DNA from 3 places in the Otoolea muris genome. Region 3 is predicted to be linked to each of the others. Evidence: predicted binding sites of a transcription regulator. Region 3 holds the regulator's gene; each other region holds the start of a gene.
What was found. The regulator HrcA, encoded in region 3, represses chaperone genes, less so after heat shock. The targets are predictions, from matches to a motif close to TGTTAGCACTCNNNNNNNNNGAGTGCTAACA.

Region 1 (10,840 bases), on a different contig from region 3:
GTAACCGGCCTTGCGAAGGTGAACGGCCTCTTAGTCGGTGTGATCGCCAACGTACAGGGCCTGCTCATGAACTATCCGGAGTACAAGCAGAATTCCGTAGGTATCGGCGGCAAGCTGTACCGTCAGGGCTTAATCAAGATGAATGAGTTTGTGACGCTTTGCGCGCGTGACCGGATCCCGCTGGTATGGCTGCAGGATACCACAGGTATCGATGTAGGCGACGAGGCGGAGAAGGCGGAGCTTCTGGGCCTTGGCCAGTCCTTAATCTACTCCATCGAGAACTCCAAGCTCCCGTCCTTACAGGTAACGCTTCGTAAGGCGAGCGCGGCGGCCCACTATGTATTAGGCGGCCCGCAGGGCAACAATACTAACGTATTCTCCATCGGCACCGGCGCATGCGAATACTACGTAATGCCGGGTGAGACGGCTGCAAACGCCATGTACTCCAGAAAGCTGGTGAAGGCGAAGAAAGCCGGCGAGGACATGACCCCGATCATCGGCAAGATGAACGAGATGATTCAGATGTACACCGACAAGTCCCGTCCGAAATACTGCACCGAAAAGGGTATGGTAGACGAGATTGTGGATGTAACGGATCTTCGTCCGTATATCCAGGCGTTTACAGAGGCTGTATATCAGAACCCGCAGTCCATCTGCCCGATGCATCAGATGATCGCTCCGAGATCCATCCGCGAGTTCCAGACCTTTGGCAAATAAGCTTTGGACGGAGGAACCGTTTATCAGATACGACATGCCGTAAGACGGCATTCCTGCAATAAGTGAATGTATAGTAACCAATTTAAGTTGCTGTGTGAATAAATGATTGATAGTAGATAGTAGAAAGTCTCGAAATTTCGTAAAGTTTCGGAACTTACGGATGAATCGGGCAAGGGCTGCTGGAACCTTTGCTCGATTTATCATTATAAGGACAGCAGATGCGCGGCCATATTTTGGCAGATAAGCTGAAAATAATAATAGTCTTATCATTTTTTTTATGGAATTTTGAACAATTTCCAGCGACTTTTACCGGGGATTGTGGTATACTGTCCATATGAGCTGAGTACATAACATAGAAATGGAGGATACAGGAAACGATGAGTGCAATTTACACATTAGGTATCGACGTCGGCTCGACTGCGTCCAAGTGCATTATCTTAAAGGACGGCCAGGAAATCGTCGGAAAATCCCTGATTGACGTCGGCGCCGGAACCAGCGGCCCGCAGCGAGCCATTGAGGCGGTATTGAGCGAAGCGGGCATGAAGAAAGAAGATATGGCGTTCACGCTGGCGACGGGCTATGGCCGCACCTCTCTGATGGACGGCATTGCCGACAAGCAGATGAGCGAACTTTCCTGCCATGCAAAGGGGGCGGCGTTCCTGTTCCCCAATGTTCACACCGTTATTGACATCGGAGGCCAGGACGTAAAGGTGCTCCACATTGACAACGGCGCGATGACAAATTTCCAGATGAATGACAAGTGCGCGGCCGGGACCGGGCGGTTCCTGGACGTGATGGCGCGCGTCCTGGAGGTTAAGGTAGAAGATTTGGGAAGACTGGGCGCGATGTCCCAGAAAAAGGTGGGCATCAGCTCGACCTGTACGGTTTTCGCGGAGAGCGAGGTGATCAGCCAGCTTGCCATGGGAACTGATAAATGTGACATTATAGACGGGATCCACCGCTCTGTCGCACACCGTGTGACTGGCCTTGCGCACCGGATCGGCGTGGCGCCGGATGTCGTGATGACAGGCGGCGTGGCCCAGAATACAGGCGTTGTAAAGGCGCTCCAGGAGGAGATCGGATGTCCGATCAAGACCTCCCCGCTTACACAGTATAACGGCGCGCTCGGCGCCGCCCTCATGGGATGGCAGGCCGCGAGCCGCAGGAAGTAAAGACAGAAAGCTACCGTTCAGCCTGGCGTTTAGAGCCAGGGGCTGAATCGTAACGATAGAAAAGAATGGAGGATAATTATTATGGCAAAACAAGTTAGTCCTGGCGTTCTCGCACTCCGTAAGGTCGTAGACGACGTCCACACAGAGGCGCGCGAAGCCAAAAAGAGAGGCGAATTAGTAGGCTGGTCCTCTTCCAAGTTCCCGTGCGAGCTTGCGGCGGCGTTTGATCTTCACGTGATGTATCCGGAGAATCAGGCGGCTGGTATCGCTGCAAACCGTTACGGCGAGATTCTCTGCCAGGCCGCCGAGGATCTGGGATATGACAACGATATCTGCGGATATGCGCGTATCAGCCTTGCCTATGCGGACGGCAAGCGCGCGGCCAGAAAGTTCGATCCCGAGACAGGCGAGTATGTGATCGATCCGAGCACAGGAAGACCGTTAAAGGATGCGGAAGGAAAGGTTGTGATGGATCCCGAGACAGGAAAGCCGAAAAAGGATCCGAAGACACAGACCCCGTATATCGTCCTGGACGACTTGAATGAGATCAACGCCATGCCGGACGGCCCGGAGAAAGAGCGCCGCTTAGAGGCTATTTCCCCGATCCGCCAGATGCAGATCCCGCAGCCGGATTTCGTGCTCTGCTGCAACAACATCTGCAACTGCATGACAAAGTGGTATGAGAATATCGCCCGTATGCACAATATCCCGCTGATCATGATTGACATCCCCTACAACAACACCGTAGAAGTGGACGACGAGAACGTGAGATACGTGCGCGCCCAGTTTGATCAGGCGATCAAGCAGTTAGAGAAGCTGACAGGAAAGAAATTTGATGAGAAGAAGTTTGAGCAGGCATGCGCAAACGCGAACCGTACCGCGAAGGCATGGTTAAAGGTCTGCGATTACCTGCAGTATAAGCCCGCCCCCTACAGCGGTTTTGACTTGTTCAACCATATGGCCGACGTTGTTACAGCCCGCGCCAGAGTGGAAGCTGCCGAGGCGTTTGAGCTTCTGGCAAAAGATCTGGAGGAGACGGTAAAGAACGGCGAGACGACCACTCCGTTCCCGGAGAAATACCGCGTGATGTTCGAGGGTATTCCCTGCTGGCCGAAGCTTCCGGCTCTCTTTAAGCCTCTGAAGGAGCACGGCGTAAACGTTACCGCCGTTGTATATGCGCCGGCCTTTGGTTTTGTTTACAACAATATGGACGAGATGGCCCGCGCGTACTACAAGGCCCCCAACTCTGTCTGCATCGAGCAGGGCGTTGACTGGCGTGAAGGCATCTGCCGTGACAATAAGGTAGACGGCGTTCTGGTTCACTACAACAGAAGCTGTAAGCCCTGGAGCGGATATATGGCTGAGATGCAGCGCCGCTTTACGGACGACTTAGGCGTTCCGTGCGCAGGCTTTGACGGCGACCAGGCTGACCCGCGTAACTTCAATGCCGCACAGTATGAGACCCGCGTACAGGGCCTTGTAGAGGCAATGGAAGCAAATAAGCAGGCAAAGGAGGCATAATCAAATGAGTATCAACGCATTATTAGACGAATTTAAAGTAAAAGCAGCCAGCCCCAAAAAGCTGCTTGCCGAATATAAAGCGCAGGGCAAAAAGGTAGTCGGCGTTCTTCCGTACTACGCGCCCGAGGAGCTGGTTTATGCCGCCGGCATGGTTCCCATGGGGATCTGGGGCTCCAACAACAAGACGATCAGCCGCGCCAAGGAATACTGCGCGACCTTCTACTGCACCATCGCCCAGCTCGCTCTGGAGATGATGTTAGACGGCACGATGGACGGCCTGGACGGTGTGATCACGCCCACCATCTGCGACACGCTGCGCCCGATGAGCCAGAACTTCCGCGTTTCCATGGGAGAGAAGATGTCCGTTATCTTCCTGGCCCACCCGCAGAACCGTTTTGAGGACTTTGGCCTTCAGTTCTGTATGGATCAGTACAACCATGTAAAGAAGGAGCTTGAGAAGCTTTCCGGCAAGGAGATCACCAATGAGGCGATCCAGGATGCCATCAAGGTTTACAATAAGAGCCGCGCTGCCCGCCGCGAGTTCGTAAAGCTGGCAAGCGACCACTGCGACGTGATCACGCCTGTGAAGCGTTCCGCTGTCCTCAAGGCATTCTACTTCATGGAGAAGCCGGAGTACACAGAGAAGCTGAACGAGCTCAACGCAGAGCTGAAAGCGCTCCCGGTATGCGAGTGGGAGGGAACCAAGGTGGTTACCTCCGGTATCATCTGCGACAATCCGAAGCTGCTTGAGATCTTTGAGGAGAATAAGATTGCCATCGCCGCCGATGATGTGGCGCATGAGAGCCGTTCCTTCCGCACCGACGCTCCGGAGGATGAGGCAGATCCCATGATGGCGCTTGCAAAACAGTTTGCGAACATCGACTATGAGGTTCTTCTCTACGATCCGAAGTCTGCCGAGAACCGCCGCGGCGAGTTTGTAGCCAACATGGTAAAAGAGAGCGGCGCTCAGGGCCTGGTTCTCTTCATGCAGCAGTTCTGCGATCCGGAGGAGATGGAGTATCCGTACTTAAAGAAAGCGTTAAACGACGCGGATATCCCGCACATCAAGCTCGGTATCGACCAGCAGATGCGCGATTTCGGCCAGGCCAGCACAGCCATCCAGGCATTCGCTGACGTTCTGGAGATGCAGAAATAATCCGCTGAAAAATGTCCGGCCGTTTCAGAGCGTGTTTCATACGCGCTCCAGGCGGCTGGGATAGATAGAGAAAAGTCGCTGTGATTTCCGCATAGAAGCGGAGTCACAGCGACTTTTTCCTGCACAGATCCGCGCCGTCATCCCTGTTCACTGTCTTTTTTCACGGATCCGCGCGTCTTTGCTTCCTGTTTAAATGTATGTCCCATATAGTAGGACAGCTCTGCCGCGCTTTCCTTCACCTGATCCTGCATCTTTTGCAGATGGCTGTCATCCGGGATGCGGGTATAGGGGGCGATGATCCCCAGGGAAGCGCTGACATGGTTGTCAGGCCCAAAAATCGGCGCGCCGATGCCCACTGCGTCATGGACATATTCACCCCGGGATACGGCGATTCCGCATTCGCGGATGTGCGTGAGCTCGTCCGCCAGGGCTCCCCGGCTGATCTGCGGGAAGGACTCCGGGCGATCCAGAATGTGATCCAGATAATAGCGGATATACCGATCGCTCTGGTAAGCCAGAAGCACCTTGCGGATAGCGCCGCAGTGAAGATCCATCTCATAGCCGAACTCCTCGACGACCTTTAAGTGATTAGGGCCGTCCACCTTATCGAGCACCAGGCCCTTGTCGCCCACCTGGATAATCAGATAAGAGTCCTCCCTTGTCGCGTAGGATAAGTGCTTCAAAATGGGAAGGGCGGCGTCCTGAAGCCGGATATTGCTGGCCGCGGCCCTGCCGAGGGAGATCAGGGCCGGCCCAAGCTGATACGTATGGGACTGCTGATCCCGAATCACATATTTTTTTTCACAGAAGGTCTGTAGAATCCGGTGTATCGTGCTCGGAGGAAGACCGGAGGCCTCAGAAAGCTCCGAAATGGAACATTTATGGGGAGTTTCCTTTAAGATCTCCAAAAGGTCCATGGAACGCAGGAGGCTTTGCATGATGAACCTCCCCCGTTATTCAACGGTTTCCTCAACGGTCACAGTAGCGGACGGGACTGGAGCCTGCTCCCCGGCCGGAGCGCCATCGCGGGACTTCTCATCCGTTATCTCTACCTTGCCGTCCTCTGTTTCTCCCGCCTCAGACGCCCCGTCCGCCGGCTTGTGCTCCGGGTTCAGGGAGACATAATTTCTGGAGGAATTCGTTTCATCTGTATCGTCAAATTCGTCAAAATCATCCTCAAAATCGTGGAAGTCCTCATCCAGCTCCTTGTGGAAGGACTTGTATTGTAAGAAATACGTAATGCCTGCAGCCGCAGCGCCCGCAATGGCAGCCAGGGTGATAATCGTGCCAAAATGTTTTTTTGCCATAGTGAAAAGCTCCTTTCTGTAATTAAGGTTATTGTAATACGAATTGAGGAAAAAAGAAAGGGATTCTTTAAGAAATCATTAAAATCCCTGTTGCAGGTGATGATTTATTTTTACGCCAGGAAGTGTTAAATCAAGAAAATCGAAGCCATTTTCGCCGGGCCTTACAAAGGTACTTTGACAATATCAAGGCCATCTTTTTCGAGGATTGCGCTGTGCGTCATTACGATTTCGTTACGGTCGAATAGTAGTACATATTATATCTCCGCCATTTTTATCGTTTCACTTAATAAAATTATACGTTATTTATAAACAGCGTACAAGATGGGAAATCGGTCAATCGCACGAATTGGTAAATTATTTATAAATATTAGCACTCAAGGGTTGACAGTGCTAACAAAACGTGATATAACATGTTTTGTAAATGAGACAGGCGCCGGAAACGGTTGGCCGGACATAGCGAATACAAGCCAGAAAAGCAAACGGAATAAAGTTAAACAGTAAGGAGGAGTCAGTAATGAAGTTAGTGCCGTTATTTGACAAGGTTGTTTTAAAACAGTTAATCGCAGAGGAGACGACGAAATCCGGTATCGTGCTTCCGGGCCAGGCAAAGGAGAAGCCCCAGCAGGCGGAGGTCATCGCAGTCGGCCCCGGCGGAGTGGTAGACGGCAAGGAGATTACGATGCAGGTGAAGACCGGCGATAAGGTAATCTACTCCAAATATTCAGGGACAGACGTTGAGCTGGACGAAGAGAAATATGTGATTGTCAAGCAGAGCGATATTTTGGCTGTGATCGAATAAAACCAGCCGCGGAAACCGTTGTGTAAGATTAATAGCATGGATGAAAGCATGAGTAAAAATTATCGGAGGTGATTTGCCATGGCAAAGGAGATTAAATTCGGAGTAGAGGCAAGAAAAGCATTAGAATCAGGCGTAAATCAGTTAGCAAATACAGTAAGGGTGACACTGGGACCCAAGGGAAGAAATGTTGTTCTTGACAAGTCCTTCGGCGCTCCGCTTATTACAAACGACGGTGTTACGATCGCCAAGGAGATCGAGCTGGAGGATGCGTTTGAGAACATGGGCGCGCAGCTTGTGAAGGAAGTTGCCACCAAGACAAATGATGTGGCCGGCGACGGTACCACCACAGCGACCGTGCTCGCACAGGCGATGATCAATGAGGGTATGAAGAACCTGGCGGCCGGCGCAAACCCGATTGTTCTGAGAAAGGGCATGAAGAAGGCTACGGACGCCGCGCTTGAGGCCATCAAGGGGATGAGCAAGGCAGTAAAGGGCCAGGCTGATATCGCCAGAGTAGCCGCGATTTCCTCTTCTGACGACGAGGTTGGCCAGATGGTGGCTGACGCGATGGAAAAGGTGTCAAAGGACGGCGTTATTACCATCGAAGAGTCCAAGACCATGAAGACAGAGCTGGATCTGGTAGAGGGCATGCAGTTTGACCGCGGCTATGTTTCCGCTTATATGGCGACAGACATGGAGAAGATGGAGGCCAATCTGGAGGATCCGTACATCCTGATCACAGATAAGAAGATTGCCAATATTCAGGAGATCCTTCCGCTTCTGGAGCAGGTGGTTCAGTCCGGCGCCAAGCTTCTGATCATTGCAGAGGATATCGAGGGCGAGGCGCTGACAACCCTGATTGTCAATAAATTAAGAGGAACCTTCTCCGTAGTGGGCGTAAAAGCGCCGGGCTATGGCGACAGAAGAAAAGAGATGTTAAAGGATATCGCTATCCTCACAGGCGGCACAGTTGTCTCCGAGGAACTGGGACTTGACTTAAAGGATACCACGCTGGCAGAGCTTGGCCGCGCGAAATCCGTAAAGGTTCAGAAGGAGAACACGATCATCGTGGATGGCTGCGGCGACAAGAAGGAGATCGAGGATCGCATTGCCCAGATCAAGGCTCAGATCGAGGAGACGACATCTGATTTCGATAAAGAAAAGCTTCAGGAGAGACTGGCCAAATTATCCGGCGGCGTTGCTGTAATCCGCGTGGGCGCTGCGACTGAGACCGAGATGAAGGAAGCGAAGCTGCGCATGGAGGATGCGTTATCTGCAGCCAAGGCAGCCGTAGAGGAAGGCATCATCGCAGGCGGCGGATCCGCCTATATCCACGCTGCTGCAGAGGTTGAGAAAGTGGTTGAGACTCTCGAGGGCGATGAGAGAACAGGCGGACGCATTATCTTAAAAGCGCTTGAGTCCCCGCTGTACCACATCGTTGCAAACGCGGGCCTGGAAGGATCGGTGATCATCAATAAGGTAAAAGAGTCCCCGGTTGGCATGGGCTTTGACGCATACAAGGAAGAGTATGTGGATATGGTAGAGGCAGGCATTCTGGATCCGGCGAAGGTGACAAGAAGCGCCCTGCAGAACGCGACCAGCGTGGCGTCTACGCTGCTCACAACGGAGTCTGTGGTTGCGAACATCAAGGAAGAGACTCCGGCAGCTCCGGCGGGCGCTGGCATGGGGATGATGTAATAGCGGTTCGGCGTTGAGTGATTTACAGATTTAAAAAAATTTGTATATTTTTGGTCTGAAACACTTGACGAATCATAGAAATGTGGTATAATAAAATCCGCAGTCAGGCAAGGGCTGCGGATTTAAAAATTGGGCTATCGCCAAATGGTAAGGCAACGGACTCTGACTCCGTCATTTCAAGGTTCGAATCCTTGTAGCCCAGCTAAGAAAAAGAGCATTAGAGTATGATTGTATCAGGCTTTGAGGCTCTTTTTTGATCTGCAAAATAAACGGAAAAATGAAAAAGATGGTGATTCCATCGATGGATTGTTCAAAAAAGCAGATAGGAGAAAAACGTGGCAATGAAAGCCGGGAGTGCGAAGCCCCCGGCGGTTGTGCGTTTACCTGAGAGTTTCCTTTGATATACGGGAATTTCTCATCTTGCTGCAGTCATTTGAATTTTTACTTGATTGTTCCCACAATCTTTATGTTTCCTCCATCCTGAAATATTCCTGAGCAATTATACTGCCATGTTCCTTTTTCCAATGGTATCTCTTTAGTCCAATTAGTGGAACCAATCGTAATACGCTGTTCTTTTCCATTTGGATTAAATAAGAATAAATCTACGGTTCCGCCTTTAATATCTGAAGTGATATTTAAAATGAGCGTTTGATTATCTTCGGCTTGGAATGAGCCGGATTCGGCTATGTTCCGCTGGTCCGTATAATTGGCTATATTAAAAACTGCATTTCCGTTAGAACGGCTCTCATCAACATTCACTTGCGGAATACGGTTCTGTGGAATAAAATCAATCGTATTATTTTCAGCATTATAATTAACGCCGTATCCGAGATTGATAAGCAATTCATTTACAGGCGCATATACATGTTCTTCTTGTTCATTTTCCATTGTAACTGAAAGCAAGGGTTTACTAAGCGAAAATGAAGCGCCGTTAAGCGTAACATTCATATTGCTTACATGTGCGGATTTAATGCCTGATGCCGCAAACACCGTTGTTATCCCGGTTGTGCCAATAATAATTCCAGCAATAAAACTTTTCATATCAAATTTCTTCATACATTATTCCTCCATCTTAGTAAATTCTAAATTATCTGTCTCTATTTTACAGCAAGTTTTCAAGCTTGGCAACACTTAAGGAAGTCCAGGGCCTCCTCTGGCAGCATTTTCTGTTGCGCTTGTATCAAAGGTGTGGTAGAATTAGTTCCGTAAAAAAGCTAATAAAATTACAATGCCATCTGCATACGCGAAGTGAGGTATTGCGGGAGCACAAAGTGCGGAGCAGTCCGGTATCAAAGGGGTCAAAAGACCTTTTGACCCCGACTTCATGACATTAGATAAAATCAAGGATTTAGGGGTGTTCGAGAGACGGATTCCAACTCCGCCATTTCAAGGTTCGGATCCTTGTAGCTTGAAAAAGCGTTAAATCCTGATTGGAGAGGATTTGACGCTTTTTTTACTCAGAGCTTTTAAACAAGGACAGACTTTACGATTGGTCGGCCCTGGCCCGGAGACATGCGTTTCAGGGAGCGGGCCGCGCCAGGGGAGGACATGCAATGACACTGAGAGATTTACCGATCGGAAAGACGGCCACAGTCCGCTTTGTAGGAGGAGAGGGCGCGCTGCGGCAGCATTTCCTGGATATGGGGCTGATTCCGACTGCGGATGTGACGATGGTGAAATATGCGCCCATGGGGGATCCGGTTCAGCTTCGGATCCACGGCTACGAGCTGACGCTGCGCCTGGACGATGCGGAGAAGATTGAGATAGAGAAAGTGCGCGACAGCAGGGCGGAGGAGAAGTCGGATCTGAAGAAAAAGCGGATTTCCCATCCGGGCCTGGGGGAGGGCGGGAAATACCATGTCAAGGAGAATGAAAACCCGCTGCCGGAGGGGGAGGTTCTGACCTTCGCCCTGGCGGGAAACCAGAACTGCGGAAAGACGACGCTGTTTAACCAGTTGACGGGCTCAAACCAGCATGTGGGGAATTTTCCCGGCGTGACGGTGGATCGCAAGGACGGCGTCATCCGCGGGCATGAGGGGACGCTGGTGACGGATCTGCCGGGCATTTATTCCATGTCGCCGTATTCGAGCGAGGAGCTGGTGACCAGGCGTTTTGTGCTGGACGAGCATCCTAGGGGTATTATCAATATTGTGGATGCAACGAATATTGAGAGAAACTTATACTTAAGCATGCAGTTAATGGAGATGGACATTCCCATGGTGCTGGCCCTGAATATGATGGATGAGGTCCGGGAAAATGGGGGCTCTGTCCGGGTAAATGAGCTGGAGGACATGCTGGGGATTCCGGTGGTTCCGATTTCCGCAGCCAAGAATCAGGGAATCAGCGAGCTGATTGACCATGCGCTCCATGTGGCCAAATATCAGGAACGCCCCGGAAGACAAGATTTCTGCGATGCAAATGAAAACGGCGGGGCCGTTCACCGGTGCCTTCACGGGATCATGCATTTGAT
Region 2 (10,840 bases), on a different contig from region 3:
CCGGGTTCATCTGAAACATATCATGCCCCGTCGCCGCGGCGACCGCCGCATTGATGAGATTGCCCAGAATACTGCATACATACCCCGATCCCTGCGCCAGCACGTAAAACATGATAAATTTACGAAGGCGCATCTTTTTCTTTTCAGGAACCGATGCCGGAACCCTGGACAGGAGCATGAAATACGCAGGGGCCGCCGCGCCGTAGCCGATCAGCGTCACCACAGGGGCCGGCACATAATCCAGTCCAAAGTACGAAAAGATCAGTCCGATTCCCGTAGAAATTACCAAACCGGCTGTCAGCGCCCACCCGAGGCACGAACACATCCTGCGGACATATCTCCTGTACCGCCCTGCCATATCTTCATTTCCGTTATAACCGCTTTCCTCCGCGCGGATTTCCTCCATCTTTTACCCCCATCCGGATTTCTGCAGCCGTAACCGTTCAGACGGCCTGAACGGTTACCTGCGTCCTCTCTGCGCCCGCAGCATGACAGTATCAAACCTATTGTGAACGGCCAATGATTTTCTCGTTCACGATAGCTGCATCAAAGCATCAGGCCCATCATCTCATTCGTCCGCGCAATGAAACCGCTCATCCTCTCCGGCGTCAGGGAGCCGTGGCTTAACAGAGCCAGGTCGTAGAGCTGTTCGCAGATCTTTGGCGTATTCTCCCCGTCCTCGTGCTCCAGGATATACTGAACCAGATGGTTGTTGGCATTTAATACAAGCGCCTGCCCGCTACCGCCAAACACAGACGGATCCATCCCGTACATATTGTACATCTTCATCATATCCTGCATGCGCCGCGTCTCCTCGGACACCGTGATTATGGAAGAAAGGGACTCATTTTTTAGCTTCTCCACCTTAACCTCAAGCTTGTCATTGCCCAGAGCCTTTTTAAAGATGCCGGACAGGGTTTCCTCTTTCTTCTTTAAGTCCTCCTGCTCGTCCTCCTTTACCTCCTCCTTCATGGTGTCATTCACATCCGCGTCAATGCGCAGGAATTTCGTATTTTCATGCTTCTGCTCCAGATGGCCGATAAAGGGGCTGTCAATGCTGTGGGGAAGGATCACCGCATCCTGGCCGGATTCCTTAAAGAGGTTAATGTACTGGCTCTGCTCCTTTTCATCCGTCACATAGAAAATCTTATTCTCATGGTTCTCCTCCTTCGCCCGCTCCCCGCAGTCCTTTAAGGTCAGATACTTGCCATCCAGATTCTTGAAGATAATATACTCGTCCATCTTCTCAGCGAACTTCTCATCCTTTAAGCAGCCGAATTTGATAAACGGAGCAATGTCATCCCAGTATTTCTCATAGTTTTCGCGATCCGTCTTGCACAGGCCGGACAGCTTATCCGCCACCTTTTTCGTGATATAATCCGATATTTTCTTAACAAACCCGTCGTTCTGCAGCGCGCTCCTGGATACGTTCAGCGGCAGATCCGGACAGTCGATCACACCCTTTAAGAGCATCAGGAACTCCGGAATCACTTCCTTAATGTTATCCGCAATAAACACCTGGTTGTTGTACAGCTTGATCGTTCCCTCAATGCTCTCATACTCCATGTTGATCTTCGGGAAATACAGGATGCCCTTTAAATTAAACGGATAATCCATATTCAGATGAATCCAGAAAAGCGGCTCCTTGTAATCCATGAATACCTTGCGGTAAAACTCGCGGTACTCCTCCTCGCTGCACTCATTCGGGTGCTTGTTCCACAGCGGATGGATGTCGTTTAATGCAACCGGGCGCTTGGCGATCTTATATTTCTCCTTTCTCGGGGAAACTTCAACCGTCTCCTTCGTCCCGTCCTCGTTCTCCTTCTCCTCGGTCTTCGCCTCCTCAATAATGGTCTCAATCACCTTATCCTTGTCTGTCAGCTCGTCCTTCTCAATTGTCTCATACTCCGGCTCTCCGGAAGCGTTGGCCAAAAAGATCTCCACCGGCATGAAAGCGCAGTATTTCTGGATCACCTCGCGGGCGCGGTACTCATTACAGAATTCATGGCTGTCCTCGTTCAGATACAGGGTAATCCGCGTGCCGTTCTGCTCTTTATCGCCCGTATCCATGGAAAACTCCGTGCCGCCCTCAGACTCCCAGTGTACCGGCTCTGCATCTTCCTTATAAGACAGCGTATCAATCGTCACCCGGTCCGCCACCATAAACGCTGAATAAAAGCCCAGCCCGAAATGGCCGATGATCTGATCCTCATTCGCCTTGTCCTTATACTTCTCTAAGAAATCCTGCGCGCCGGAAAAGGCAATCTGATTGATGTACTCTTCCACTTCTTCCGCCGTCATGCCGATACCGTTATCCTCTACCATAATCGTCTTGGCATTCTGATCCACGGTCACCTGAATCTTGTACTCCAGATCCTCCGGCTTCGTATATTCGCCCATCAGCTCCAGCTTTTTCAGCTTCGTAATCGCGTCGCAGCCATTGGAAATCAGCTCCCTGTAAAAAATATCGTGATCCGAATAAAGCCATTTTTTGATGATTGGGAAAATATTTTCGCTGTTAATTGATAAACTTCCTGATTTTGCAGCCATGTTGCACACTCCTTTTTCTATTTAGAATCATAATCGCTTTGGTTCGTATGTCGTATTACATATTCTAATACGCATTATGGAAGATGTCAATAGAAAATCAGCACTCATATGTATTGAGTGCTGATAATTTTGCTGTTTACAGATAGAGCGGCGGATGTTTCTATAAATACGCCGGCTGTGGTTGAGCGTGAAAGGGCCGCCAGGGGAAGGTCTTATATCCAACGGAACCCCGCTTTTCTCCGGGCAGAAGCGGGGGTTCTTTTGGATATAGAAGCCGGCTCTGGCGTCCTCTTTCCGACTCACTACGTGGCCCGCAACATTTTCACAAATTCCCCTCATAAATCCGCTTGCCATCCCGTTTCCAAAACTATATAATAAAGTATGAGGTGAACAACGATGAAAACGAATGAAGAACGCCTGCAGGAGCTGATGGATTTCCTGGACAGCCTGACCCGGATCCACGCCTCTGATATCCCTGGCATTGACTTATACATGGATCAGGTAACCACATTTATGGATTCCCACTTATCCGCCTCCGGGCGCGCGGACGGGGAGACGGTTCTGACCAAAACCATGATCAACAACTACGCCAAAAACCGCCTTTTCCCACCGCCTGTGAAGAAGAAATACTCAGAAAACCACATTATCATGCTGATCCTGATCTACTATTTTAAAAATGTCATCTCCTTCCATGACATTGAGCAGCTCCTCTCCCCCATCAGCGAACGCCATTTTGACAAGGGCTCTGTCCCGGAGCTGTCCGCTCTGTATGAGGAGATTTTTTCTCTCGAAGAGGAGCAGCGCAGGCGTTTAAAAGAGGATGTCAGGGCCAAATTCCACGCCGCCTCCGAAACCTTTGCGGACGCCGGATACGAGGATCGGGAATACCTGCGGCTCTTTGCCTTTATCTGCGAGCTGGCGTTCGACGTCTATCTGAAAAAGCAGATGATTGAGCTTTTGGCCGAACAGCTGCGCGAGGAAAATCCTCCTAAAAAGAAAAAAACATGACAGCATCGGGGCGCACGCGTCTATATTTCCTGCGCCTCTTCCCTCGGATCATTTAAAAATCCCTCCCCGTATACCTCCTTTGTCTCAGACACGATCACAAATGCTTTCGGATCGCAGCGGTCGATGATCTCCTTTACCATATGGAACTGTTTGCGATCCACCACGCACATCAGCGTCCGGGAATCCTCGCCGCTAAATCCCCCGATGGTTTTGAAAAACGTCGTGCCCCTGTCGATCCCCCGCATGATCTCCCTGGATATTTCATGGTTCTGCGGGGAAATGATCGTGACCATGGTTCCCTTATTCATGCCATAGAGAATGGCGTCAATCGTCTGTGTCATGCAGACCATGGATATAATCCCGTACAGGGCGGATTCCAGATTGCCGAATATGGCAACCGAAGAGCCGATAATGATCATATCGATGATCATAATTGCATACCCGGTATGCATGTACGGGTAGCGCCTCTGAAGGAGCTTTGCAAGGATATCCCCGCCGCCTGTGGTCGAATCCCTCATAAAGATCAGGGCCATCCCCGCGCCCACTAAGATTCCTCCGAAAGCGGAACAGATCAGGCGATCCCCTTCATACTGCGGAACAATCGGAGCGACGCACATGTCAAGCAGGACTGTCATAATGATCACCGTGCGTATCGTCTTTTTCGCCATCCTCCGATCAAGCAGATAATAAGCGCCTGCAAGCAGCGGCACATTGATCAAAAGCGACAGGGTTCCCACCGGCCACCCGCTTAAGTGGTTGATTAAAAGCGCGATCCCCGACGCGCCGCCCGGCGCGATTTTACACGGCTCTACAAAGCACCACACGCCCAAAGCCTGAAGAAGCGCCCCCAGAATATCGCAGATCCAATCCTTTGCCGTCCCCTGTTTTTTTGATAACCATTTCATAATCTGATGATTCTCCTTTCTGTCATAATGTACTCTCGGAATCTTGCTGTGCCTGATTTTGTGAGATGATTTTTTGTCAGATGTGCACAAATTTATGAGGCGTACGTGGAGCGTACGTTGATTAAATTTGGGTGCATCTGGCGGAAAATCAGCCGCAAAAGCAGGCGCAGAGAGATTCCGAGAGTACATCATAATGTACTCTCAAAATCCCGCCGCAGACAGGCGCTTTCGTCCGCTAATGCAAAAAAATCCCCTTAAAACTCAAAATCCGAGGACCTCCTGGTCCCCGGTTTTTATCTTTATTATATCCAGGCCGAACAGCCCTCAGTCATCCTCCGCCGCCTCCTCTGATTCTGTAATGCGCTTAAATACCATATCGTATCCATCGTTCCCATAGTTCAGGGAACGGTTTACGCGGCTGATCGTCGCTGTGGAAGCCCCTGTCTTCTCTGCAATCTCCAGGTAGGTTTTCTTCTCCCGCAGCATCTTTGCCACCTCATAGCGCTGGGAGAAGGACAACAGCTCATTCACTGTGCAGACATCTTCAAAAAAGCTGTAGCATTCCTCCGTACTTTCCAAAGTCAGGATCGCCTGAAACAGGTGATCCACCGCCTCTGTCTTGAGTTTCTTGTTCATGTAACGCACCTCTTTAATCCAACCATAATTACCCAAAAAACAACCGTATGTTATATTTTAACATACTAAAGTTTTGAAGTCCATAGATTTCCCCACTTTTAAACAGGCACCTTCTGTTTTTTTCCTTAATATCTTAATACATAACGAAATAATGGGAGAGTATCATGAAAAAATGGATTTCTGTGCTGGTGGCGGCCGGCGTTCTGGCCGCCTCTCTGTCCGGCTGCCAGAGCAGTGGCAGCGCCGGGACGGCTTCGGTTACCTTAAATGAGGTGGCCCACTCGATCTTCTACGCCCCGCAGTACGCGGCGATTGAGCTCGGATATTTTAAAGAGGAGGGCATCGATTTGACCCTCGTCAACGGGGCCGGCGCGGATAAGGTCATGACAGCCCTCATCTCCGGCGATGCGGACATCGGCTTTATGGGCTCAGAGGCCAGCATTTACGTCTATCAGCAGGGCTCGGACGACTATGCCGTCAATTTCGCCCAGCTCACCCAGCGGGCCGGAAATTTTCTGGTGGGGCGGACGCCGCAGGAGGACTTTTCCTGGCAGGATTTAAAGGGAAAAAAGGTGCTGGGAGGCCGTGCGGGCGGTATGCCTAGCCACGATGTAACATGGGAACACATCAGAGGGATTTACGAGTGGACAAGCCGGAAAGCCCCGGATTTAAAGGGTTTTAAATATAAGGAAAAGGTTGTTTCCGTCTCATAGCACAACTACATTTGCTTACTTTGCCAGAAGAAGGACAGGCCAGACCTGTCCTTTTTCCTATTATATAGACCGGAAGGAGGCGAAAAATATTATATCAGTTCCCATTGACCGGGCCTGACCGTAAAGGTTGGGCCCTTTTTCATGCCACGAAAAGGAGGCAATCTGTATTGGCTGATGAAAAAGCAAAAGTACCGCCCTCACCGGAGAGCTATACCGCAAAAGAATCCGGAAAACAAAGTCTGGCGGATATGGTGAAAGCGGTAAAGGCTGCGCAGGAAAAGCAGACGGATTTTCCTGTGCAGGAATCACCGACACCGGCTAAGGCGGAGGAAATTCAGAAACAACCGGAAAAATCTGCTCCTTCTGATTCTCCCGTAAAGGAAACGGAGAAACAGAAAACGGAAAAGGACAAAGAGACGGCAGGTGGACGGGACATTGATTTAAACGGCATAGGCGGATTCGTGCCGGGCGGCTATTTATGCGAGAGCGGCGAGCCGTTTATCGAGTATTACACCGGACGGGAGGACATCCCCACGGAATACCGCATTGCCGGGCCGTCTGCCCGGAATGAGAAGGAAGAGACCCGCTCTATCTTAGAAACCATAAAACAGTTTAGGGAGGCCCCGCCGGTTCCGCACAAGGATAAGGCGGGCTTTCTCATGAGGAACGGTAGGCTTCGGGTCAACGTGGCCCGAGGCTCTGCTGACCGAAAATAAACAATGGGAAGGAGGGTTTGCAATGCCCGGAGTGACAAAAGGGCAGGTGGCCGAGGCCAAACAGTGGGATTTGCTTTCCTATCTCCAAACCTACGAGCCGGGCGAGTTAAAGAAGTCCAGGCCAAGGGAATATCGCACTGTGAGCCATGACAGCCTTGTGATTTCCAACGGCAAATGGCACTGGTGCAGCCAGAACATTGGCGGAAAAACTGCCCTTGACTATCTCATAAAGGTGCGGGGACAGGATTTTTTCTCTGCTGTGGAGACTCTCTGTGGCGGGTGTCCATCCCGTTTTCTTTCCCAGCCGGCAGATGTTCTTTCTCCAAAGCCTTTTGAGCTGCCGGAGACGAACCGCTACGCTACAAATGTCCATGGGCTATCTGCAAGGAAGGGGGATTGACGGCGACATCATAAGCCGGTGTCTCTGGGACGGCTCCCTCTATGAAAGTTTCCGCTACCACAACTGCGTATTCGTAGGGCGGGGCCTACCCGTCGTCCATCCCATTCAGGCAAGGCGGATGCGCGGAGCCGCAAGGCACAAGGACCGGGCGGACTTCATCGGGAGCTTTGGACCGCCCCATTATAATTACGGATCAACGGGACAATACCCGTAGAAAAAATTTGAAATACGGCTCCTAAAACGATAATGCGGAGATATTCCCTGCTGAACACAAAAATATCACCTTCCGCTCCCAACAGCCTGATGACCAGTTCCAGGCCAAGATACAATAGTATCGTTAAAACGGCGCTGGCAATGAGCAGGAAAGTTCCTGTACCCCCTGCATAAGAATGTGCTTTCTTCCTGTCTCCTGCCGCACTTGAAATAGAGTAGTTCACCGCGCCTCCCATACCGATCCCTGTGCCGACTGCCTGCATGAACGCTCCGACAGGGTAAGCGATATTAATGGCAGAAAGACCGATATCCCCTAAACTGTTTCCAATGAAGAAACCATCCACAATCGCGTAAACCCCGGATAACGCAAAAGCCAGCACAGAAGGAATTACATAAGAAAAAAATATCTTATTTCTATTCCTTTTCTCTTTATTTTCTGTTTTTATTATTTCCTTTTTATATATTTCACACATATTCTCCTGATGCAACAGAAACAATTTTGTTTTGCCATCCTTAGAGTATAGAGATAAAGAGATTAGAGATAAGAATATAGAAAATAGAGAGGGGGATAGGACACACGCTTATGGGAGATACCGGAATGTATTTCTATCTTCTGCAGAACTGGCAGAACTCCAGACGGAACTCCCCTCTCTCTGGGAACAGTACATTGAGCGGCTGTCCGAGTACATGGAATCCAGCGGAAAAGGATATAAAAACTATGCCGCCACAATCCGGCGCTGGGTGAACGCCGACAAAAAGAAAGAGGAACCGCCTGCCCGGAACCGGGATTACAGCGTGGAGGAAGGAGAAACCATATGATAGAGATTACCGCAGAAATCCGGGCCGCCATTGACCGGGCCGCCGGGGATATGGAACTTGCCGGGGACGAATACATAGAACCGGCTGACGGGCTTATCCACTGTAAGAAATGCCGTGACAGCCGCCAGACTGTCGTGCCGAGGTTCGGCTGCTCCGGCTATTTCATGCCCCGCTGCCTATGCCCCCGCCAGCAGAAGGCGCAGGAGGAACGGAAAGCCATGGAGGAACAGAGGGAACGCATGGAGCGTATCAAACGCCGGAAGGCGCAGGGGCTTCAGGACAGATACCTTTATGATTACACTTTCGCCAATGATAACGGCCAGAATCCCGTCATGGAGAAGGCCCACGCCTATGTGGAGCATTGGAAGGAGGCATACCGGGACAATACCGGCCTTCTGCTCTTTGGTGACGTGGGAACCGGGAAATCCTTTTTTGCCGGCTGTATCGCTAATGCCCTGCTTGACCGTGACGTGCCGGTACTGATGACAAATTTCCCGTCTATCCTGAACCGGCTGACCGGCGTGTTTGCCGAGGACAGGGCGGCCTTTATCGCCAGCCTGGACGATTACAGCCTGCTTGTCATTGACGATTTAGGCGTGGAAAGGAATAGCGAGTATGCCATGGAGCAGATGTTTACCGTCATTGACAGCCGGTACAAGAGCAAGAAGCCGCTGATTGTCACGACAAACCTGAAACTGGAAGAAATCAAGAACCCGCCAGACCTTGCCCACGCAAGGATTTATGACCGCATACTGGAACGGTGTGCGCCGGTTCTCTTTTCCGGTAAGAACTTCCGGGAGGAAGGAGCCAGGGCGACCAAAGCGGCGGCGAAGGAGATTGTGAGTAAAGGATAGCATAAACTGATTGCATGAAAAGGAGGATTTATGGGCAGCGAGAAAATCACAGAGGACACTACCACCACAGCACCGGCTAAGGACGCTCCCGCACTGGTGAAGAAGATTGGACAGACTACCTACATTGTGCGGGTTCATTTCAGCAAGACGAGCAAGGAAACCATGAGCGACAAAATCAAGCGTATGCTGAAAAATGAGATACGGCAGATGTAAAAAAACGATAATGGAAACAGGCCGGGAATCAGACTTGCTCTGGCTCCCGGCTTGTAAAATCAGGAGGTTTATGGTAGTATGGAGATACGAAAACAGAAGGGAAAGCAGGTGGGAAGATTGACAGTGACGGAACAGATAGGCCAGAAACATCAGGAAGATTTACAGAGGCTAAGAGGCTTTCGCCTGCTTGATGATGATTTCCTCACAAAGTGTTTTGAGGGAGATACGGCAAGCATAGAACTGGTATTGCAGATTGTTCTGGAAAAGCCGGATTTAAAGGTGCTGGACGTTCGTACACAGGTATTTGTGGAGAACCTGCTGAACCGTTCAGTGAGGTTGGATATTCTGGCTACAGACAGCACAGGGGCAAAACTGAACGTGGAGGTACAGCGCTCCGACAAAGGAGCCGGGAGAAAAAGAGCCAGGTACAACAGCAGCATGATGGACGCAAACCTTTTGAAGAAAGGCGAGGACTTCGACAAGCTGCCGGAAACGTGGGTAATCTTTATCACAGAGAATGACGTAATGGGAAAAGGGCTACCGCTCTATCCGGTTGAACGGTGCTTTTTAGGAACCGGGGAAAGATTTGAGGACGGTTCGCACATACTGTATGTAAATGGCGCTTACCGTAGCGATACGCCAATCGGGAAGTTAATGCACGACTTCTCCTGTACGGATGCAGCGGATATGTACTATGGGACACTGGCAGACAGGGTGAGATTTTTCAAGGAGAGTAAGGAGGGAATCGAGATTATGTGCCGGGCTATGGAAGATATGAGGAATCAGACATTGAAAGAAGGAATGAAAGAGGTTGCGCTTCGTATGCTGGCAGCTGGCAAATATGCTTTAGAGGAAATCGTTAATATTTCAGGACTTTCTCTTGAAGAAGTAAAGCAACTTAAAGCTGATAGAAGTGCATAAGCAGAGTTATAGAACCGGGAAACTAAAAATGGTTTTCCGGTTCTATTTGAAAGAATCAACTTTTTTTAGATTATTATAAAAAGGGATACTAATATACTACAACTGTTTTTTTGTAAAATAGAATAGAGTACAAGATGAATCCAATTGATATTATAGAATATGAAGAAGGTATTAAGCAATTAGTAAAATATGCAATAAGAAAAGAACTCATTCCTGTATTTGGTGCAGGATTCACCGCTGGATGTCAATCTATAAATGGGATTGTTCCTAATGGGAAAAGGGCTACAGAAAGTATGTGTGACATGATATTAAATTCTGGCTCATGTCCATTACAGAAATGTGATATTACAGAAATGGATTTTTCTGAAATTTCAGATTTGTTTTTTGAATATGTATCTCGCGATGAACGTGCAACATATTTTGAGGATTTTTATACGGGTGTTGTTTTGTTTCAACACCAAATAGATTTTTTGACAAAGATAAATTGGCCGTATGCATATACTCTTAATATAGATGATGGAATAGAAAAAACTCGGATTTTAATCCTATATTACCTTATCATAAATTTCGGCGTCCAAAGACATCTAAAAGAATACTGTATAAATTACATGGTGATGCAGAATATGAAAGCAAATATATAGACAAAATACAAGATAATATAGTTTTTAGTCAAAGCCAGTATCTACAAGCCATAACAAGTGAAGATAATACAGATATTTACAAAGCATTGCTTGCTGGTTATGCACAAAAGCATTTACTATTTCTTGGCTGTAGCTTGCAGGAAGAAAGAGATTTACAATTTGTTTATGATAAGAGTAAAAGCAGCCAAAAAGATGCATACAGAATTGTATTGCGAAATAAAATTCCCCCTTCACAAGAACAACGCAATTTA
Region 3 (10,840 bases):
CTGCCTCCCGCTCCTGTCCTCCTTAACCCTGCGGCAGAGTAAACGCCGGGCGGATTCCATACGTTTCACTGTCCGTATCCGCGGGATGGATGTTTCCCTTTTCCAGATCCACCGCGTAGATCCGATCCGTATAGAGGAAATTTCCCGACGTATCCTCCGAATAGAACGGGGTTCTCAGATAATATCCCCTTGAATAAGGGCTTATCTGCCCCTTACAGCCGTCCGTTCCCTTCTCCCCAAAACTCCACAGCTCCTCCCTGTACCGGAGCGCCTCTTCCAGAGAGAGGCAGAACATCCGATCCTGCATGAGCTGAAAACCGATGGCATGGCCTGTAAACGAATGCTCCGAGAGCTGCCAGGACTCTCCCTCCGCGCTGGCCCCCGTATAAGCCGTATTGACCCCGATATAAGCGGTTTCCGTCTGGAAATCAGAGCCGCGGCTGTTTTCATTCAGCCATGCCCGGATGTAAGAATCCTTATAATTATTGTTTTTTCCAAACTGAAGCGGCTTTAAGCTGGTATCCGTCCTGTCGATATCCGAGCGGATCACCCGGTCGCACAGGAACAGGGCCGTACTCTTATGTGTGTCGCCCGCATCGCTGTAATCCTCATCCACGCACCGGAAACGGTACGTCTCCTTCCCGATCCGCCTCATCTGCACATCCCCCAGCGCCCAGCGCCGTTTCTGCGCCTCCTCTCCTGCTTTGGGCGCTTCCAGAAGCACAGCGGGGCGTATACCGCAGCCTGACGCGCCCAGACCTTCAACAGGGCGCGTCTCAATGCTCCCGTCCGGCGCGACGGTTCTCATCCCGGCGCCATCCCCGGCCGCGGTCCGGAGAGCCCATCTGCCGCCTGCCGGAGCAATCCGCCCCAAAAGCTGATAATGCGCGGCCTCCTCCTCGGACAGGAGGATCGCGAGATCCCCCACGCCGTCCCCGTCGCCGCGCAGGACAGGCAAAAGCGCCCCTGACAGGGAAATGCTGTTTCCAAACCCCAGATTTAAATATTGCCGGACAAAGGATCCGTTGTAATCCGCGCTCTCAAACCACTCCTGCGAAACGCCAAGGCTTTCCATCGAAAGCGTCTCATCCGCCAGATACAGCATATGCCCGGTTCCCCGGTAATCCTCGTCGATACATGTAAAGGAAAGCGGCCGTTCCCCCGTCCCTGTGTCTAAAACGGCAGCAATCCGGCTTCCCGCTTCCTGGGAGAAGGCGCGCGCCCCGCACTGATCGCAGAGAGAATCCCCGTTCCCGTCCAGATGGCCCAGGGCAGGCAGAAACGTCTTCTCCTCAGCTTCACATTGTCCGCACCTCCAGTTCTCTTCCCCATATTCCAGACACCCGCCCGGCGTCTGTGATATCTTTGTCCAGCGGTGGGCGCACGCATCCGGATCCCACCTGCGCTTTACCCCCACGCGGCACACCTCATAGCGGCAGCCGCCAAGCGTAAACACATCCTCCTGCACAGCCGAATAAACCGCGTCAAAATCCGTTCCGATCCGCAGCGTATCCGGCGTGTAATCCTTCCCGATCAGGAAAAAATAGTGCCATCCCGTATCCTGCACCGCAGAAATCAGGTTCCGGAGCCTTTTGTCATTTTCAGCCGCATTCCCCACAACCACGGCCGGATTCCGGTTCTCCTCCGGATTCCTGCCCATTACTGCGCACTCAGCCTCCCACGCCTTTTTCACCCAGAGCTCCAGCCTGGCGCGCTGCGCATCCTCCGGATCCGGCGCCTCCTTTACCGCCTCCCCCTGCTCATATTCGACATAATACTTATGTACTCCGTCCTGCGTGACGAGAAACTCCTGCGGCGAGGACTCCCTGGAATTCCAGATATGCCCGTCGCTTCCTATCATCCGTTCCGGAAATGATACCGAAAGAGCCGTCCCGTCCAAAACCGAACCCCGCTGCGTGTTGAAAATCTTCGTGGCATGATCCTCTGCGTCCACAAAGAACACCATATAGCCAATCTCATTCCCCTCCCCCGCCCGCGCGGTCTTTGAGACACACAGCATAAGCCCCAGAGCGGCCCAAGCCGCGGCCTGCGCTGTCCTGCATTTTCTTATCGTTCTTCTCCCTCCCTTTCTCCGCGAGTACATCGGAAGCACATCTGCATGTACCCTGTCCTGGTAAGGCCGAAATCACGGCGGCCGTTTTGGGCCTCCAGGCGGTTCCATTTTCCCACAGGGATTCAAAAGCATGGAACTGCCCTCTATAGAAGCGGAATGCATATCCAAAAGAAAACCGCCCACATAACAGTTCAGGGTTATCTGAACTGCTACCCGCCCGCTGCGATCTGTGAAAAGCCATTACCTGTTACAAATTTTTGTTTGTCGAAATCTTGCCGAAACCGGCGTGAATCATACGCTGAATGATTCAGAAATTTAGAAAATAAGAATGGTCTCCTGTCCGGAAACTGGTTTTACTGTACCATATCTGCGCCGCTTTTTCAAGTGTAAAACAGCAGTTTCCGAAAATTTTATATTTTAGCGGTAACAGTTCAGATTCCCCATTGGATAGGCATCCGGCGCTTCTTGTCCGGCGCAGACAGGCAGAAAGACGCCCCGTCTGAACTGTTACTTTTGGCGGTTATGGTTTCATTAATCTTCTTCAAAATCCTCTTCCCCTCTGGCGAAATGATAAAACGGTTCCGGTTTCCCGTAAACATTTTCCCGGGGATCCGAGGGACGCGCCAGAAATACGATATTGAGGATACAAAGAGTAATCCCTGCCAGGAGGAAGAGGACGCTAAAGGCCATAAGCCCTAAAAAGCCGGCCATATTGACCGAAACGCCGGCTGAGAAGACAAAAAACAGCACGGTTATCATTCCAACCACAAAACCTGACACGGCGCAGATCCCTCCCGACACGTCAATCAGAACCGCCAGCCAGCCCGGTTTTCCACAATCATGATATCTCCTGACCGCCGCAAACAGCATGGGAAAAAATACGGCGATTTTCCACAGAAGGCTCCCGCGCGCAACGAACCGGTACATATGTAGAATCCCCGCTCCATACAGAGTGTTTTTGACAATGTCCAGAATCACGTTGATTACAAAAATGGCCAGCCATGCCCACCAGTAGCCTGCCCTGGAAAGCCTGCCGTGCGGATTAAACGAATTTCTGAGCACATCTCTTAAAGCGTAAACCATATATTTCATACACATCCCCCAAAAACCTGCGCCTGACAGCCTGCCTCTCTGCCAATGCCCGGGCCGCAGCGCCGCCTTTTGGCTGCGTCCCCCTTAGGAACTGTCACAAAATAGATTAGCCAGACAGCGCTGGATAAATGTTCATCTGCAAAGAAGAAAATCGCAGGCGTAGCGGGCAGCGTCAAGATTTTTCGATGCGGCAGATGGGCATTTAGACAAGCCGAATGGCTAATTTATTTCGTGACAGTTCCTTATCCCGTCTCTTCCAAAAAACAGAACAGCGCCCGAATCTGCGGGGCAACCAGGCCGGGCAGGGGCCACAAAATCCCCACGCCGCATAAAAGCGCCGCCCAGCGCTTCACGTGCTTCTGCATGGCCGGGACATAGAATATCTTCGGGTCTTCCGGGGCATAATACAGATCAACCTCTCTCCCCTCCCCCACGTAGCAAACGCTGTAGCCGCCCGGAGATTTTACGCGATACATATTGTCCCCGGCCTGAAACCCATACTCCGGAAAGAAATACCACTTTCCTGAGCGCATCCTGCGGCCGCTTGATACAACCGCGGCTTTCGTCAAAATGACCGCGTACCTGCGCTCTTTCAGCAGGCGGCCGCGCATAGACATACCGAGCTTCTGAAAGAATCATATAAGGAAAAAGGCCGCCGTTTTCCGGCGGCCCCTCTTGCGATTATCCACAGGCAGTACATCTGTCACAATCCCCGCCTGGTTAAACCGCGCCTTATCAGTAATTCTCCGCATGCACCTCAAAATAACTCTGCGGATGCGCGCAGGTCGGGCAGACCTCAGGCGCTTTCTCCCCCACCACAATATGCCCGCAGTTGCGGCACTCCCAGACTTTCACCTCGCTCTTGGCAAAAACCTCGGCCGTCTCCACATTCTTAAGCAGGGCCCTGTAGCGCTCCTCGTGGTGTTTCTCGATCGCCGCTACCAGGCGGAATTTCTCCGCCAGCTCCTTAAAGCCCTCTTCCTCCGCTGTCTTCGCAAAGCCCTCATACATATCCGTCCACTCATAATTCTCCCCGTCCGCAGCGGCAGCCAGGTTCGCGGCCGTATCGCCGATGCCGTTTAATTCCTTAAACCACATCTTGGCATGCTCCTTCTCATTATCCGCCGTCTTCAGAAACAGGGCCGATATCTGCTCAAAGCCTTCCTTTTTGGCCTTGGATGCAAAATATGTATACTTATTGCGCGCCTGTGATTCCCCCGCAAAAGCCGCCATCAGGTTCCGCTCGGTCTTTGTCCCTGCATACTTTGACATCTTGTATCCTCCTTCATGATTTTATAAAAATTTAGAAATAACCGCGGCTCCGATTCCATCCTGGACTCCAAAACCGCGGCGTATTCCATAAAACTGCCGTTTCCCCGCAGCCGCCCGGGCCGTCTCCTCCCGGCCGCCGCATTCCGGTTCCTATTTAAAGATATCCTTGAACTTGCCCTTCCTGTGCTGCTTTTCCTTCTCCCCCTCCGGCGCGATCCCGTTCATCGCGTCGTCAAAGCGCCGCAGGGCCTCCTTCTGCTCCTCGTTCATCCGCTCCGGAACCTGCACCACCAGCGTCACAAAATGATCGCCCCGCACATTCCGATTGCGCAGCGACGGCACGCCCTTACCCTTTAAGCGCACCCTCGTATCGGTCTGCGTGCCGGCTTTTACCTCGTACTCCACTTCGCCGTCCACGGTCCTGATGCGGATGGGGCCGCCCAGCGCCGCTTTTGCAAAAGAGATCGGAACCGTGGAATAGATGCTCGTATCCTGTCTCTTGAAGACTGGATGCGGAGATACCACCACCTCCACGAGCAGATCGCCCCGCTCGCCTCCGTTGAGTCCCGGCTCGCCGTTGCCGCGGTCGCGCAGGCTCTGGCCGTTGTCGATTCCGGGCGGGATCGTGACTTTGATCGTCTTTCTTCTGGTCACGAAGCCCGTGCCGTAGCAGTCCGGGCACTTTTCCTTGATGATCTTTCCGGTTCCCGAGCAGTCCGGGCAGGTCTGGACATTCTGGATCTGCCCGAAAAAGGACTGCTGGGTGTACATGATCTTGCCTTTTCCGTTACATTTCGGGCAGGTCTGGGGCTGCGTCCCTGATTTTGCCCCGGTTCCGCCGCATTTATCGCAGGATTCCTTTAAGTTTAAGGTCAGCTCCTTCTCACAGCCGAAAATGGCCTCCTCAAAGGTGATGCGCACGCTGGTGCGCACATTCGCGCCGCGCACGGGGCCGTTTCCACGCCCTCCCCGGCTGCGGCCGCCGCCGAACAGATCGCCGAATATGTCGCCGAATATGTCGCCCATGTCAGCCCCGCTGAAATCGAAGCCGCCAAAGCCGCCCGCGCCGCCTGCGCCGCCGTCAAACGCCGCATGGCCGAACTGGTCATACTGCCTTCTCTTCTCCGCGTCGCTGAGTACGGCGTAGGCTTCGGACGCCTCCTTAAACTTATCTGCAGCCGCCTGATCCCCTGGATTGGCGTCGGGATGATATTTTTTAGCCAGGCTCCTGTACGCCTTTTTCAGGGCCGCATCGTCCGCATCCCTGGAAACGCCCAGCACCTCATAATAATCTCTCTTGCTTTCTGCCATGTCAGGTCTTCCTTCCTAAACGCCCGTAAAGGGGCTTGGGCCAGCGCCCAATCCCCATCACGTCTTTCCTTATCCGCGGGGCGCCGTTTTTAAGCCGCGCCCCGCAGTTTTTTACATCTTTCGTATTTTACACTTCTTTGAAGTCCCCGTCAACCACATTGTCATCCTGCGGGGCGCTTCCCATATCCGGTCCCGGCTGCGGGCCGCCCTGGGCGCCGGCGGCTCCTGCCTGCGCCGCCTCGTATACCTTGGCAAACAGAGCCTGCGCGCTGGACATCAGCTTCTCGCGGCCTGCCTTGATCTCCTCAACCTGCGCGTCTGTCATCTGATCCACAGGGGCCTTGTTGATCGCTTCCTTAAGGGCGTTTAAATCCGCCTCTACCGCCGCCTTGTCGGCCGCGTCAATCTTATCGCCCGCGTCCTCCATGGCCTTCTCGGTCTGGAAGACCATGGAATCCGCCTCGTTCCTGGCGTCAATGGCTTCCTTTCTCTTCTTATCCTGCGCCTCGTACTCCGCCGCCTCTTTCACGGCCTTCTCGATATCCGAGTCGGACATATTGGAGCCGGAGGTAATCGTGATATGCTGCTCCTTTCCGGTTCCCAGATCCTTTGCGGATACGTTTACAATGCCGTTGGCGTCGATATCAAAGGTAACCTCAATCTGCGGAACGCCTCTTCTGGCCGGAAGGATGCCGTCCAGGCGGAAGTTTCCGAGCGTCTTATTGTCCTTTGCAAACTGTCTCTCGCCCTGTACCACGTGGATATCAACCGCCGTCTGGTTGTCAGCCGCTGTGGAGAAGATCTGGCTCTTCTTGGTCGGGATCGTGGTATTTCTCTCAATCAGGCGCGTCGCAACGCCGCCCATGGTTTCAATGGATAAGGACAGCGGGGTAACGTCCAGAAGCAGGATATCGCCTGCGCCCGCGTCGCCTGCCAGCTTGCCGCCCTGTATCGCCGCGCCGATGGCCACGCACTCGTCCGGGTTTAAGGATTTACTGGGCTCGTGTCCGGTGAGCTGCTTTACCTTCTCCTGCGCGGAGAGCATACGGGTGGATCCGCCGACTAACAGCACCTTGCCGAGCTCGGAAGCGGTAATCCCCGCGTCCTTTAACGCATTCTGCACCGGGATCGCGGTCCGCTCGATCAGATCCCTTGTCAGCTCGTCAAACTTCGCGCGGCTTAAGTTCATATCCAGGTGCTTCGGCCCTTCGCTCGTGGCGGTGATAAACGGAAGGTTGATGTTCGTGGTCGTGGCGGAGGACAGCTCCTTTTTCGCCTTTTCCGCCGCTTCCTTAAGCCTCTGGAGCGCCATCTTGTCGCCTGAGAGATCCGTGCCCTCATTCTTCTTAAACTCATCGATCATCCACTGGGTAATGCGGTTGTCAAAGTCGTCGCCGCCCAGACGGGTATCGCCGTTTGTGGCCAGAACCTCGATCACGCCGTCGCCGATCTCGATGATGGAGACATCAAAGGTGCCGCCGCCCAAGTCGTATACCATGATCTTCTGCTCTTTTTCATTGTCCAGGCCGTAAGCCAGAGCCGCGGCCGTGGGCTCGTTGATGATACGCTTTACATCCAGGCCCGCGATCTTGCCCGCGTCCTTGGTCGCCTGGCGCTGCGCGTCGTTAAAGTACGCCGGAACCGTGATAACCGCCTCGGTCACCTTCTCGCCCAGGTAGCTCTCTGCGTCCGCCTTAAGCTTCTGCAGAATCATGGCCGAGATCTCCTGCGGCGTATATTTCTTGTCGTCAATGCTGACCTTATAATCCGTTCCCACATGCCTCTTGATCGAGGAAATGGTCTTCTCCGCGTTCGTAACCGCCTGGCGCTTCGCCGGCTCGCCGACCAGCCTCTCTCCTGTCTTTGTGAAAGCCACGATCGACGGCGTGGTCCTCACGCCCTCCGTGTTGGCGATCACCACCGGCTTGCCGCCTTCCATCACTGCCACACAACTGTTTGTCGTACCTAAATCAATACCAATAATCTTACTCATCGTCTTTTTCCTCCTGGATCTGAAACATTCGTGATAATCGTGTTATATAAAATAATTATGTTAATTGGCCACCTTTACCATACTGTGCCGTATCACGCTGTCGCGGTAGAGGTAACCTTTCTGAAACTCCTCTGCAATGATGTTCTCCCCCAGGCTCTCATCCTCCACATGCATCACCGCGTTGTGGAAATTGGGGTCAAAGGGCTGGCCGGCCGCCTCGATAGGCTTTACGCCGGCATCCTCCAGCATCTTCATGAGCTGGCGGTAAATCATATCCATTCCGTCAGCGAAGACCGTCTTCTCCCCCTCCGGAACGGCCGCCAGCCCGCGCTCGAAATTATCGACCACCGGGAGCAGCTTCTCGATGATATCCTTGGCGCCGATCTCGTACATCGCGGATTTTTCCTTCTCTGTCCTCTTACGGTAATTGTCAAACTCCGCCATGGAGCGCTTTAAGCGATCCGTCAGCTCCTCGATCTGTTCGTCCTTTTTATCCTTCTTTTTGGAAAAAAATCCTTTTTTCTTTCCTGTCTCCGGGCCGCCCTGCGAATCCGCTTCCGGATCGTCCTCCTGACAGCCCTGCGCGTCTGCGCCTTCAGCTCCTTTTGCCGCCGTTTGCTCCTTTTCCAGTCCGTCGTTTTCCGCGTCCTCTGTCCGCGTCCCGCAGGCCTTCTCTCTGCCCGGCTCTTCTTCCGTGCGCCGCGTCTGCGCCTCTTCCGGCCCGCCTGCGTTTGTCTCTCTATCCTTCATCTCTTCGCTCACTTTGCAAATCACCTTTCTTCCTGATTAAATGTATCCTCCAGTTGGCTCATTAGCGACCGAAGGGTTGATACCACCTTGTCATAATCCATCCGCTTGGGGCCTATGATCCCGATCGTGCCCCGCAGGCCCCCGCCCAGTTCATAATTGGCGGTTACCACGCTGCAGTCCTTCATGGACTGCACCGGCGTCTCATTTCCAATATAAACCTGAATTCCGTTCTTCTTCTCCGGATCCGCGTCATTTGACAAAAGCTCCTTTAAAATTTCCTTCTGCTCCAGCGTGCCCAGTAGCTGGCTGGCCCGCTCTCCGTCGCTCAGTTCCGGATATTTAAAAATATTCGTCGCGCCCTCGGTATAAATCTGCAGATCCTCCTCGTTGGCCCGGATGGCCTCCGCCACCTCATTCAGGACCAGATCCACCACCTCGCACCTCGGGCCTGCCTGCTCCTTCATCCGGCTGATCACATCCAGGTTGATCTGCTCTATCGTCAGGCCGATCAGGCTGTTGTTTAAGAGGATATTCAGATTCAGGATATCCTCGTCCGTAAGCTCCGCGTCCAGGCGGGCAATGGAATTTTTGATGATGTTCCCTTCCAGGACCGTCACAATCAAAAGCTTTCCCGCCTCCACCCTGGAAAGCTGGATGAATTTCAGCTTCGTCCGGCGGTACTGCGGACCGCTGATCAGCGTGGCGTAATTGGTATTCACCGCCAGGAGCCTTGCGAGCTGTTTTAAAAGAAGCTCCACCCGGTCCACGCGCTGGATCACCATGTCGCGCGTCTGCGCCACTTCATGCTCCTTCTCCTGAATGAGCTGATCCACATAGAAGCGGTATCCCTTGTCAGACGGAATCCGCCCCGCCGAGGTATGAGGCTGCATGATGTACCCCATCTCCTCCAGATCCGACATCTCATTCCGGATCGTCGCCGAGCTGAGCTGCAAATCCGAGTATTTTGATATGGTCCTGGAACCAACCGGCTCGCCCGTCTCGAGGTAAGTCTGGATAATGGCCTTCAGTATCCGTATCTTTCTCCCGTCCAGCCCCATGCGCCGCACATCCTTTCTTCCTTCGCCGGCCTTCCTGCTGCGCGCTGGCCTGTTCAGCTCTGACAGAAGACGCTGAACGGGGGAATGCCGGGTGCTTTGCTTTTGTTAGCACTCATTCATGTGGAGTGCTAACATCTACAATTGATACTATATTACTTGGCCGTGCGTTTGTCAACCTGTTTTTTTGATTTTTGCGGATTTTGCTGATTTTAATTTGTAAAGGCAGCCCAAAATCTCCTCATTTTCCCTCTTTTACTTGACATTTAACAGTTTTGTAATATAATAGTAATGTATCTATTAATTAACGGATTGTGAGGAACATCATGAAAGCAAGAGTAAGCCATGGATTATCCGCGGTTATTCTGGCTGTCTGTTTTGTACTGGTTGCCGCCTTCTCCTCCTTTGCCTCTGTGGACGGGGCGCTGTCGGAAGCAGGGGAGTCGGTTATCAGCGGATGGGCGGTCGATGCGGAGCATCCTGACAAGAGCGTTCCTGTCGTCCTCTGTGTATACACAGACGGAAGTAAGGAACCGCAAGAACTTGTAAAAGTGACTGCAGACCAATACCGTACTGACTTAACAAATTCTGCTGCGAATGGAAAACATGCATTCTCCTATCAGGTTGACTGGGACAAGCTCAAAGGGCAATCCTTTATAATTGAAGCCTATGCTGAAACCGACGAGGGCAGAGTGCGCTTATACGGTTCTTTCCGATATACGAAAAAGGAAGCTGCTGTCACTGTTGTCGCCGCTGGTTCGGGGCCGGCCGGGGATGCCGGGCCGGGCTCCAAGGGAAAAGCTGACGATACGGCAAAGCGCGGCGCTCTCCTGGGGATTTTCGAGACGACTGCGTACTGCACATGCACGCAGTGCTGTCCGAATGGGACGGCTCTCACCTATTCCGGAACCGTTCCGCAAGCGAACCATACGATCTCGGCTGATATCACGAAATATCCTCTTGGAACCAAACTGATGATCGGCGATGTGGTCTATACCGTAGAAGATATCGGCTCCACGATCGTCGGCAACCGCCTTGACATCTATTTTCCGACCCACGAAGAGGCCCTGGCCTACGGGGTTCAGTCTGTCGAGGTGTATGCAGTGGAATAACGGATACAATCAGGCGGGGGAACTTCCTTCTGCCCGCCGCGCGGCCTGTGCGCATATTCCCATGCGCAGGTCTGTGCATAAAAAGAGCGGAGGCGCGAATGCCTTCCGCTCTTTTTATGTGTCTTTACTCGTCCTCCACGTACCAGATCTCCTGCGCGCCGTTTTCCCGGCTGTGCCAGCA

Region 1: the regulator HrcA is predicted to act here: its motif matches at 6,239-6,269, upstream of NFS31_RS10610 (co-chaperone GroES).
Region 2: the regulator HrcA is predicted to act here: its motif matches at 2,646-2,676, upstream of htpG (molecular chaperone HtpG).

Annotation. Positions count from the first base shown of each region.
Region 1 is NZ_CALPCY010000014.1:25,961-36,800, reverse strand. Features, by position in the region: gene NFS31_RS10640 (acyl-CoA carboxylase subunit beta) at 1-717, shown strand, start outside; gene hgdC ((R)-2-hydroxyglutaryl-CoA dehydratase activase HgdC) at 1,095-1,889, shown strand; gene hgdA ((R)-2-hydroxyglutaryl-CoA dehydratase subunit alpha) at 1,971-3,410, shown strand; gene hgdB ((R)-2-hydroxyglutaryl-CoA dehydratase subunit beta) at 3,415-4,566, shown strand; gene NFS31_RS10620 (IclR family transcriptional regulator) at 4,704-5,504, opposite strand; gene NFS31_RS10615 (hypothetical protein) at 5,520-5,873, opposite strand; gene NFS31_RS10610 (co-chaperone GroES) at 6,388-6,672, shown strand; gene groL (chaperonin GroEL) at 6,751-8,370, shown strand; tRNA gene NFS31_RS10600 (tRNA-Gln) at 8,501-8,572, shown strand; gene NFS31_RS10595 (hypothetical protein) at 8,812-9,426, opposite strand; gene feoB (ferrous iron transport protein B) at 9,924-10,840, shown strand, end outside.
Region 2 is NZ_CALPCY010000012.1:32,937-43,776, forward strand. Features, by position in the region: gene NFS31_RS09595 (CPBP family intramembrane glutamic endopeptidase) at 1-406, opposite strand, end outside; gene htpG (molecular chaperone HtpG) at 547-2,550, opposite strand; gene NFS31_RS09605 (DUF1836 domain-containing protein) at 2,947-3,558, shown strand; gene NFS31_RS09610 (YitT family protein) at 3,579-4,463, opposite strand; gene NFS31_RS09615 (YerC/YecD family TrpR-related protein) at 4,788-5,099, opposite strand; partial or broken gene NFS31_RS09620 (ABC transporter substrate-binding protein) at 5,264-5,701, shown strand; gene NFS31_RS09625 (hypothetical protein) at 5,980-6,528, shown strand; gene NFS31_RS09630 (hypothetical protein) at 6,551-6,928, shown strand; gene NFS31_RS09635 (MATE family efflux transporter) at 7,084-7,614, opposite strand; gene NFS31_RS09640 (hypothetical protein) at 7,646-7,960, shown strand; gene NFS31_RS09645 (ATP-binding protein) at 7,957-8,814, shown strand; gene NFS31_RS09650 (transposon-encoded TnpW family protein) at 8,845-9,027, shown strand; gene NFS31_RS09655 (PD-(D/E)XK nuclease family transposase) at 9,106-9,948, shown strand; gene NFS31_RS09660 (hypothetical protein) at 10,083-10,589, shown strand; gene NFS31_RS09665 (SIR2 family protein) at 10,544-10,840, shown strand, end outside.
Region 3 is NZ_CALPCY010000021.1:63,584-74,423, reverse strand. Features, by position in the region: gene NFS31_RS13920 (DUF6273 domain-containing protein) at 23-2,104, opposite strand; gene NFS31_RS13915 (DUF805 domain-containing protein) at 2,606-3,166, opposite strand; gene NFS31_RS13910 (hypothetical protein) at 3,409-3,783, opposite strand; gene rbr (rubrerythrin) at 3,902-4,438, opposite strand; gene dnaJ (molecular chaperone DnaJ) at 4,589-5,749, opposite strand; gene dnaK (molecular chaperone DnaK) at 5,877-7,742, opposite strand; gene grpE (nucleotide exchange factor GrpE) at 7,803-8,492, opposite strand; gene hrcA (heat-inducible transcriptional repressor HrcA) at 8,513-9,550, opposite strand; gene NFS31_RS13880 (3D domain-containing protein) at 9,874-10,659, shown strand; gene NFS31_RS13875 (peptidoglycan recognition protein family protein) at 10,784-10,840, opposite strand, start outside.